One region of the Streptomyces malachitofuscus genome, then DNA from elsewhere that is predicted to be linked to it. Evidence: riboswitches for the same ligand, from Rfam matches in the RefSeq annotation. Region 1 holds a riboswitch; each other region holds the start of a gene.
What was found. A riboswitch is a leader RNA that binds a small molecule or an ion and turns the genes downstream of it on or off. The one in region 1 is predicted to bind cobalamin.

Region 1 (3,229 bases):
GGGTCTGCGCGCTCCCGCTCTGATCGCCTTCGTGAAGGACACGCTGATCTACATCGTCATCGCGGTGGCGATCATCTACATCCCGATCAAGCTGGGCGGCTTCGACGAGATCTTCGCCTCCGCGCGGGAGGCCTACAGCCAGACCAACCCGGCCACGGGCGCACCGCGCGGTGCGCTGGTACCGGGCGAGGCGAGCCAGTGGACGTACGCCACGCTGGCGCTCGGCTCAGCGCTCGCGCTGTTCATGTACCCGCACTCGATCACCGCGACGCTGTCCTCGCGCAGCCGTGAGGTGATCCGCCGCAACACCACGATCCTGCCGCTGTACTCGCTGATGCTGGGTCTGCTGGCGCTGCTCGGCTTCATGGCCATCGCGGCCGGGGTCAAGGTCAGCAACGGCCAGCTGGCCATTCCGCAGCTGTTCGAGAACATGTTCCCGGCCTGGTTCGCGGGCGTGGCCTTCGCGGCGATCGGCATCGGCGCACTGGTGCCGGCGGCGATCATGTCGATCGCGGCGGCGAACCTGTTCACCCGCAACATCTACAAGGACTTCATCAAGCCGGACGCGACGCCCAAGCAGGAGACCCAGGTCTCCAAGATCGTGTCCCTGCTGGTGAAGGTGGGCGCGCTGCTCTTCGTCCTGACCATGGACAAGACGGTCGCGATCAACTTCCAGCTCCTCGGCGGCATCTGGATCCTGCAGACCTTCCCGGCGCTGGTGGGCGGCCTGTTCACCCGCTGGTTCCACCGCTGGGCGCTGATCGGCGGCTGGGCCGTCGGCATGATCTACGGCACGGCCGCCGCGTACGGGGTGGCCTCGCCGACGCAGAAGCACTTCGGCGGGTCGTCGAAGGAGATCCCGGGCATCGGCGAGATCGGCTACATCGGTCTCACCGCCTTCGTGCTCAACGTCGTGGTCACGGTCGTCCTGACCTTCGTCCTGCGGGCCCTCAAGGCGCCCGAGGGCATCGACCAGACCAAGCCGGAGGACTACACGGCGGACGCGGGCGACCCCGGAGTCCAGGTGGAGCTTCCGCCGGCCACGGCCGGCAGCAGCAGCCACTGACGCCGTAGTCGCATCCGAGGACGGGCCGCCGGAGAAATCCGGCGGCCCGTCCTCGTACCCGTCCGGCACACTCCCCCCATGGACATCGTCATCAGGCCGGTGCAGCCCGGCGAGTACGAGCAGCTGGGTGAGATCACCGCGGGGGCCTATCTGCTGGACGGACTGCTGGACTTCGGGGAGAGCGACGCGTACCTCGGTGAGCTGCGCGACGTGGCGAAGCGGGCGGCCGCGGCCGAGGTGCTGGTCGCCGCGGAGCACGGAGTGGTGCTGGGCGGGGTGACGTTCGTGCCGGGCCCCGGGCCGATGGCCGACATAGCGGGGCCGGGCGAGGCGGAGATCCGGATGCTGGCGGTGGCCCGCGCGGGCCGGGGCCGCGGGGCCGGGGAGGCTCTGGTGCGCGCCTGTGTCGACCGGGCACGGGGGATCGAGGGGTGCAGGCGGATCGTGCTGTCGACCCAGCGCACCATGCACTCCGCCCACCGCATCTACGAACGGCTGGGCTTCACCCGCACCCCGGACCGGGACTGGAACCCGCTGCCGGAGCTGGACGACATCATGCTCCTCACCTACGAGTTGACGCTCTGACACCGGTCCGACACAACATATGGGGGTGCTGGCGGCACCCGGCACAAGATGTATGCTCATGCTCGCTGTCGCCGCAGGGGAATCCGGTGCGAATCCGGAACTGTCCCGCAACGGTGTACCCATGCCTGCCCGCCCGCGGGCGCATGGGCGTCAGTCCGAGGACCTGCCGACAGTGCGCCCGGCCGTCCGGTCCGGGTGCCCTGACGTCCGGGCCTCGCGGAATGGGCCGGTGGACGCGACGCCGCGTGCGCTCGTGTGCTGCCCCCTGCGCTCTTCGAGGCCCCCGTGCCGAGCGAGGGAGAGCCCCACGTGACCATCGCGCCAGCCGATCCGGCTTCAGCGATCGACGTGACCGAGGAGGGCGGCGGCCCCGGTGCCGCGCTGCTGCGGACCCTGACGGAGCTGACCGCCGACCTGCCCGACGCCGACCCCGGCCGGGTCGCCGCCGCGGCGCTGCGCGGCCGGTCCGCGGACGCCGACGAGGCGGAGCTGCGGGAACTGGCCACCGAGGCGGCGGCCGGGCTCATCTCCGAGGACCCGGCCTACTCCCGGCTGGCCGCCCGGCTGCTGACCATCGCCATCCGCGCGGAGGCCGCCTCCCAGGGCGTCACGTCGTTCACCCGGTCCGTCGCGACCGGGCACCGCGAGGGTCTCATCGCCGACCGGACCGCCGCGTTCGTCCGGCTGCACGGGGACCGGCTCGACGCGCTGATCGACACCCGCGCCGACGACCGCTTCGGCTACTTCGGCCTGCGCACCCTGCACAGCCGCTACCTGCTGCGGCATCCGGTCACCCGCAAGGTCGTCGAGACGCCCCAGCACTTCCTGCTGCGGGTCGCCGCCGGTCTCGCCGAGGACGACGGCGCCCGCGCGGTGGAGGAGGTCGCCGCGCTGTACACGCTGATGAGCCGCCTGGAGTACCTGCCCTCCTCCCCCACCCTGTTCAACTCCGGTACCCGGCACCCCCAGATGTCGTCCTGCTACCTGCTGGACTCCCCCAAGGACGAGCTGGACTCCATCTACGACCGCTACCACCAGGTCGCCCGGCTCTCCAAGCACGCCGGCGGCATCGGGCTGGCCTACTCCCGCATCCGCTCGCGGGGTTCGCTGATCCGCGGCACCAACGGGCACTCCAACGGCATCGTCCCGTTCCTGAAGACGCTGGACGCCTCGGTCGCGGCCGTGAACCAGGGCGGGCGGCGCAAGGGCGCGGCGGCGGTCTACCTGGAGACCTGGCACTCCGACATCGAGGAGTTCCTGGAGCTGCGCGACAACACCGGTGAGGACGCCCGCCGTACGCACAACCTGAACCTCGCGCACTGGGTGCCGGACGAGTTCATGCGCCGGGTTGACGCCGACGGGCAGTGGTCGCTCTTCTCCCCGGCGGACGTGCCGGAGCTGGTGGACCTGTGGGGCGAGGAGTTCGCTGCGGCGTACCGGGCCGCCGAGGCGAAGGGTCTGGAGCGCAGGACGCTCCCGGCGCGGGAGCTGTACGGCCGGATGATGCGCACCCTCGCACAGACCGGCAACGGCTGGATGACGTTCAAGGACACCGCCAACCGGACGGCCAACCAGACG
Region 2 (3,229 bases), on a different contig from region 1:
GAGCGGACACCCCCTCTTACGGTCACCACGATGCCGGTTCCAGTTCATCTTCCGTTCACCCTGGTTACCTACGTTCGACCAGCCAATGACCTCGAACGATTGCCTGGGTAAATGGAAAGCTTCTCGCTGATCCTCGCGATTGTGGTGGTAACCGCACTCGCGTTCGATTTCACGAACGGTTTCCACGACACCGCGAACGCGATGGCAACGACCATTTCGACCGGTGCGCTCAAGCCCAAGGTCGCGGTGGCCATGTCCGCCGTGCTGAACCTTGTCGGCGCATTCCTCTCGGTGGAGGTCGCCAACACGATCTCCAAGGGCCTCGTCGACGAGGCCGGCATCCGTCCCGAGGTCATCTTCGCCGCGTTGGTCGGCGCGATCCTCTGGAACCTCCTGACCTGGCTGGTCGGTCTGCCGTCCAGCTCCTCGCACGCGCTCATGGGCGGTCTGATCGGCGCCACGGTCGCCTCCGCCGGCTTCGGCGCGGTGCACGGCGACGTCCTCGTCACCAAGGTGCTGATCCCCGCGATCGCCGCCCCGCTGGTGGCCGGCCTCGCCGCGATGTTCGCCACCCGCCTCACCTACCGCCTGGGCAGGAACGCCGACGGCGAGGCCTCCAAGAAGGGCTACCGGGCGGGGCAGATCGCCTCCGCCGGCCTGGTCTCCCTGGCCCACGGCACCAACGACGCCCAGAAGACGATGGGCATCATCACCCTGGCCCTGGTGGCCGGCGGCACCCTGGCCCCCGACTCCGACCCGCCCATGTGGGTCATCCTCTCGGCGGGCATCGCCATCGCACTCGGCACCTACCTCGGCGGCTGGCGCATCATCCGCACCATGGGCAAGGGCCTGACCGATCTCCAGCCGCAGCAGGGCTTCGCCGCCCAGACCAGTGCCGCGACGGTCATCCTGGCCTCCTCGCACCTCGGCTTCTCCCTCTCCACCACGCATTCCGTTTCCGGTTCCGTGATGGGTGCGGGCCTGGGCCGCAAGGGCGGTGTCGTCCGCTGGTCGACCGCCACCCGGATGTTCGTCGCCTGGGGTCTGACGCTGCCGGCGGCGGCCCTCGTCGCCGCGCTCGCCGAGTGGGTCTGCGGCTTCGGCGACTGGGGCACCGCCCTCGTGGCCGTCTTCCTGGTCGCGTCCAGTGCCGCCATCTGGAAGATCTCCCGGCGCGAGGTCATCGACCACACCAACGTCAACGACCACGACGAGCCGGGCGAGGAGCCGTCCGGCGTGGTCACGCAGGCGATGGCCGCGGTCACCCCTCCCCCGGCGGGCACCGTGACCGACGAGCTCGCGGCCACGATCCCGGCTCCGGCGTCCGCCGACCCGTCGGCCCCGTCGGCCACGACCACCGTCTGACCGCGACCCGGTACGAAGGAAGTAGAGCACCATGAAGATCGACTGGGCGGCCCTCGGTTCCGTCTTCGGCGTCAGCCTCGTGGTCACCGTGGCCCTGGTGGCCCTGTTCACCCTCGGCATCTCCGGTCTGTCCCGCCGCGAGCGGGCCGCCGCACAGGGCCAGTCCGCGGCCCTGGCGGTCACCGGCGCCTACGCCTGCTTCGCGGCGTGCGCGGCGGCGGTGGGGTACGGGATCTACATGATCATGGCCTGACCGCAGAGCGCATCCGTCCGGCGGGCGGTGCGGGAGTTCCGGCTCCCGCACCGCCCGCCGGCGTGTGCGCGGCCCGCCCGCGGTTCACCCACCGGCGCCTCTCTGTGGGGCTCAGCACACTTCAGCCTCGCAGGTCAACGGCAAGTTGACGGCCCTTCGGGAGCCGTGGTGGACTGCCTCAGCCATTACGGCGGCAGGAGAGGAAGCCGGTGCGATTCCGGCGCGGTCCCGCCACTGTCACCGGGGTGCACACCCCGGGAGCCAGGAACTCTCACCGCCGGTCTCGTCGAACCAGGGCGTGGACACCCTGAGTGAGGACATATCGCCATGCGCGGCTGCCTGCCGAGGTCGACCAGCGACGTACCACCCCGCTTCGGGGCCGCTCCCTCCGGATCCGTCACCGGCTGAACCCATGGGTGCCGACCGCGTGTTCGCGTACGGCGCCGCCGCCGGCCTCCTCGGCGACCTGCTGCTCGGCGATCCCCGCCGAGGGCATCCGGTCGCCGCTTTCGGACGGGCCGCGGCCGCCGTGGAACGGGTGCTGTGGCGGGACGACCGGGGCCGGGGCGCCGTGCACACCGCCGTGTGCGTCGGCGGGACCGTCGTCCTGGGCGCCCTCGCCGCCCGCTGTGTACGCTCCTCCCCCGCCGCCTCCACCGCCCTGACCGCCGCCGCCACCTGGGCCGTCGTGGGCGGCACCTCGCTGGCCCGTGAGGCCCGCGCCGTCGGGCGGGCCCTGGAGGCCGGGGACGTCGAGGCGGCCCGGGCCCGGCTGCCCCATCTGTGCGGCCGGGATCCGCAGGCGCTGGACGCCGACGGCATCGCCCGCGCGGTGGTCGAGTCCGTCGCCGAGAACACCTCCGACGCCGTGGTGGGCGCGCTGGTGTGGGGTGCCGTCGCCGGGGTGCCGGGCCTGCTCGGGTTCCGGGCGGTCAACACGCTCGACGCGATGGTCGGCCACAAGTCCCCCCGCCACCTCCGCTACGGCTGGGCCTCCGCCCGCCTCGACGACGTCGCCGGCTGGCCGGGGGCGCGGCTGACCGCCGTACTCGCCGCCCTCGCGGGACCCGACCCGCGCGGAGCGGTACGGGCGTGGCGCGCGGACGCGGCGAAGCACCCGAGCCCCAACGCCGGACCGGTCGAGGCGTCCTTCGCGGGCGCGCTCGGCGTACGGCTCGGCGGGACCCTCTCCTACGGCGGACGGGTCGAGCACCGGCCGGTCCTGGGCGGCGGCGGGCGTGCCGTGGCCGTGTCCGACATCGAGCGGGCGGTACGGCTCTCGCGGCGGGTCGGCTGGCTCGCGCTCGGGGTCGGAGCCGCCGCGCGGAGCGTCATGAAAGGACGTGCATCGTGAGCGGTGGGGGGCTGCTGGTCGCCGGGACCACCTCGGACGCCGGCAAGAGCGTGGTGACCGCCGGGATCTGCCGGTGGCTGGTGCGGCAGGGCGTCAAGGTCGCCCCGTTCAAGGCGCAGAACATGTCGCTGAACTCGTTCGTGACGCGGGAGGGCGCGGAGATCGGGCGGGCGCAGGCCATGCAGGCCCAGGCCTGCCGCGTCGAACCGACCGCGCTGATGAACCCGGTGCTGCTCAAGCCGGGCGGCGAACGGTCC
Region 3 (3,229 bases), on a different contig from region 1:
CGCACCAGACGCGGCAGCAGATCCGACATGGGGGTGGTGAACGCGAACAGCAGCACACCAAGGGACGCCGCCGAGGTGCGCAGCAGCAACTCCCCGGCGCGCAGCGGCCCGTCCTCGGCGGGGGACACGAAGCCGTCCGGCCCGCCCACCTGCACCAGCAGGGTGAGCGCCCCGGTGACACAGAAGCCCAGCGGCACCCGGTAGGCCCGCCACAGCCGCCGCCCGGGCACCCCCGCCGGGCCGAGCAGCACGGCGAGCGCGGTCACCAGCACCAGGGCCGCGCCCGGCCAGGGCGGCAGCGAGATCGCGAGCACGGTGAGACCGAGCCCCAGTACGGCCTTGTCCACCGGATGACGGCGGCGCCAGCGACTGCTGTGCGCCGCCGCGTCGATCGGCAGCACGAGAACTCAGCCCCGCGCCCGCGCCGCGGCCCCGCCGCCGTCACCAGGACCGGCATCCGCCGCGTCCCCGAAGCCCGAGCCGTCCCCGTGCCCGCAGCCGGCCGCGTCGCCGGAGCCGGAGCCCGGGACGACTGACGCGGCCGTTCCACCGGTGCCGGCGAGCGGCCCGGACTCGTCGGCGGAGCCCGGGCCCGGGCCGGCCCCGGGTGCCGTCGCCGCCCGGGAGCCGGACGCCGCATCCGGGCCCGTCGTCGGTGCCGGCGTCCGGCCGTCGCTCGCCGGACCGCCGTCTCCCGCCCCCGGTGCGGCGCCCGCCGAGGCGGCCCGGGCCGCGCCCTGCCGTCGGCCGCGCCGCAGTCCGAAGTAGTACGCGAGGACGCCCGCGCCGATCGCCGCCTGGAGGGCGAACAGCGCCGACTCGATCTCGCCGGACGGCGGTTCGTACAGCGGCGAGATCCACGGCTCGTAGTCCGGGTCGATCTCGGTGATCGCGGTCTCCGCCTCCGCGTCCGCGCCCGTGAACGGCTCCTCCTTGTGGTCCCCGAGCCCGAGCACCAGCGGCAGCACGGCGAGCGCGGCCACGAGGAGCAGCAGCAGGCCGTTGATCCTTGCGTTACGGCTCATCGGGCCACCGCCTCGGCCGACTCCGCCGACTCCGCCGGCTTCCGCCCGGCCACCGAGGTCACGAGCACTCCGAGCCGCGTCAGTTCCCCCTTGCTGGACTGCACCAGCAGGCGCATCACCAGCACGGTCAGCAGCCCCTCGCTCACCGCGAGCGGGATCTGCGTGACGGCGAAGATGGAACCGAACTTGCCGAGCGCGCCCAGGAATCCGCTGCCGGGGTCGGGGAAGGCGAGCGCCAGCTGCACGCTCGTCACGCAGTACGTCGACAGGTCGGCCACGAACGCTCCGAAGAACACGGCGGCCATCAGCGGCACGTCGTACCGGCGCAGCAGCCGGTAGCCGCCGTACCCGGCCCAGGGGCCGACGATCGCCATCGAGAAGACGTTGGCGCCCAGCGTGGTCAGACCACCGTGGGCGAGGAGCAGCGCCTGGAACAGCAGGGTGATGGTGCCCAGCACCGCCATGACCGGCGGCCGGAACAGGATGGCGCCCAGCCCCGTACCGGTGGGGTGGGAGCAACTGCCGGTCACCGACGGCAGTTTCAGCGCGGACAGGACGAACGTGAAGGCTCCCGACGCACCGAGCAGCAGCGTGCTCTCGGGATGTTCCCGCACTTCACGGATGAGCGACCGGGCTCCGTGGACGACGAACGGCGCCGACGCGACACCCCAGGCGACCGCGTGCGCCGGAGGCAGAAAACCCTCGGCTATGTGCATGGCTCAGCAGACCCTCTCCAGCACCTCGTGGATGGTTGACGCGCCTTGGCCGGTCTCCTGGCTGACGGGTACCACCGCCCGTGCTCCGCCTTCCCGGGTCCCGAAGAACCCAGTGGCTGCCCGTGAGGGCCGGAGCCGGACTTCCCGATCACAGTGGCGAGGGCCGCACCGGTATCGCACCGATTTCCCGTCACCAAGGCGTGGTGACAGTAGTGCCCGTACCGGCCCGGTGACAAGCGGTCACAGGGGGCGCGCGGACGGCGCCCGGCAGCTCGCGTCCCGGCGCACACCTGCGCACTTGACACGCGCGGTGCCGTCCGCCGGGCCGGGGGACTGAGGGGCCACCGTCCTGGGCAGAACCTTGCTGCACTTAATATGCAACAGCGATATCCAGGCAACAGGGATGTGAGGTTCGATGACTACCCGACGCATACGGGGAGCAGCCGCCGCGGTGGCCATGGCCGGTGCGCTCGCCGCCTGTTCGGCGCCGGGCGACGGCGGTGCGGACGGCGGTGCGGCCGCCGATTCCGTCGTGATCGGGGTCTCCACCGAACCGGACACCCTCAGCCCCCTGCTCGGCTACGGCAAGGACGGCAACTCCAAGATCTTCGACGGGCTCCTCGCCCGGAACGCCGATCTCAGCCTGAAGCCCGCGCTGGCGAAGGCGCTCCCCGAGGTCACCGACGGTGGCCGCACCTACACCTACACCCTGCGCGACGGCGTCGAGTTCAGCGACGGCGAGCCGCTCACCGCCGACGACGTCGTGTTCACGTACCGCACCGTCCTGGACGACAGGACCAACAACCCCGCCAAGAGCGAACTGGACGCCGTCAAGGAGGTCCGCGCGGACGGCGACGACAAGGTCGTCTTCACCCTGGACTACCCCTACGCGGCCTTCGCCGCCCGCACGGTCCTGCCCGTCGTCCCCGAACACATCGCCGGGAAGCAGGACCCCAACACCGGCGCCTTCAACACCGAGCCGGTCGGCACCGGACCGTACGTCCTCACCGGCTGGAGCAAGGGCGAAAAGCTCACCTTCAAGGCCAACCCGGACTACTGGGGCGGCGCCCCTAAGGTGAAAAAGCTCACCATGGCGATCATCGCCGACGACGACGTCCGCGCCACCCGGCTGCGCTCCGGCGACCTGGACGGCGCCACCCTCCCGCCCAACCTCGCCGCCACCTTCAAGAACGACGACGGGCGCAGGACCCACCGGGCGACCACCTACGACTTCCGCGCCGTCACCCTCCCCACCGGCAATCCCGTCACCGGCGACACCGCGATCCGGCGGGCCCTGGACCTCGCCGTGGACCGCGAGGCCATGGTCGACAAGATCCTCGACGGCGCCGGCCGCCCCGCCTACGGCCCGCTGCCCGTGGACGACCCCTGGTTCGCCCGCGGCGTCGAACGCGACCAGGACCTCGACGAGGCGGGGCGGATCCTCGACAAGGCCGGCTGGAAGGCGGGCGAGGACGGCATCCGCGCCAG

Region 2: another riboswitch for cobalamin. It lies ahead of ACZ44S_RS17035 (cobalamin biosynthesis protein); the one in region 1 lies ahead of ACZ44S_RS11100 (ribonucleoside-diphosphate reductase subunit alpha).
Region 3: another riboswitch for cobalamin. It lies ahead of ACZ44S_RS13235 (energy-coupling factor ABC transporter permease); the one in region 1 lies ahead of ACZ44S_RS11100 (ribonucleoside-diphosphate reductase subunit alpha).

Annotation. Positions count from the first base shown of each region.
Region 1 is NZ_JBVIGA010000006.1:174,250-177,478, reverse strand. It holds gene mctP (monocarboxylate uptake permease MctP) at 1-1,066, shown strand, start outside; gene ACZ44S_RS11105 (GNAT family N-acetyltransferase) at 1,145-1,651, shown strand; cobalamin riboswitch at 1,667-1,836, shown strand; gene ACZ44S_RS11100 (ribonucleoside-diphosphate reductase subunit alpha) at 1,961-3,229, shown strand, end outside.
Region 2 is NZ_JBVIGA010000010.1:203,774-207,002, reverse strand. It holds gene ACZ44S_RS17045 (inorganic phosphate transporter) at 112-1,365, shown strand; gene ACZ44S_RS17040 (hypothetical protein) at 1,397-1,618, shown strand; cobalamin riboswitch at 1,771-1,908, shown strand; gene ACZ44S_RS17035 (cobalamin biosynthesis protein) at 2,031-2,972, shown strand; gene ACZ44S_RS17030 (cobyric acid synthase) at 2,969-3,229, shown strand, end outside.
Region 3 is NZ_JBVIGA010000007.1:279,655-282,883, forward strand. It holds gene cbiQ (cobalt ECF transporter T component CbiQ) at 1-401, opposite strand, end outside; partial or broken gene ACZ44S_RS13230 (energy-coupling factor ABC transporter substrate-binding protein) at 672-1,025, opposite strand; gene ACZ44S_RS13235 (energy-coupling factor ABC transporter permease) at 1,022-1,741, opposite strand; cobalamin riboswitch at 1,772-1,954, opposite strand; gene ACZ44S_RS13240 (ABC transporter substrate-binding protein) at 2,157-3,229, shown strand, end outside.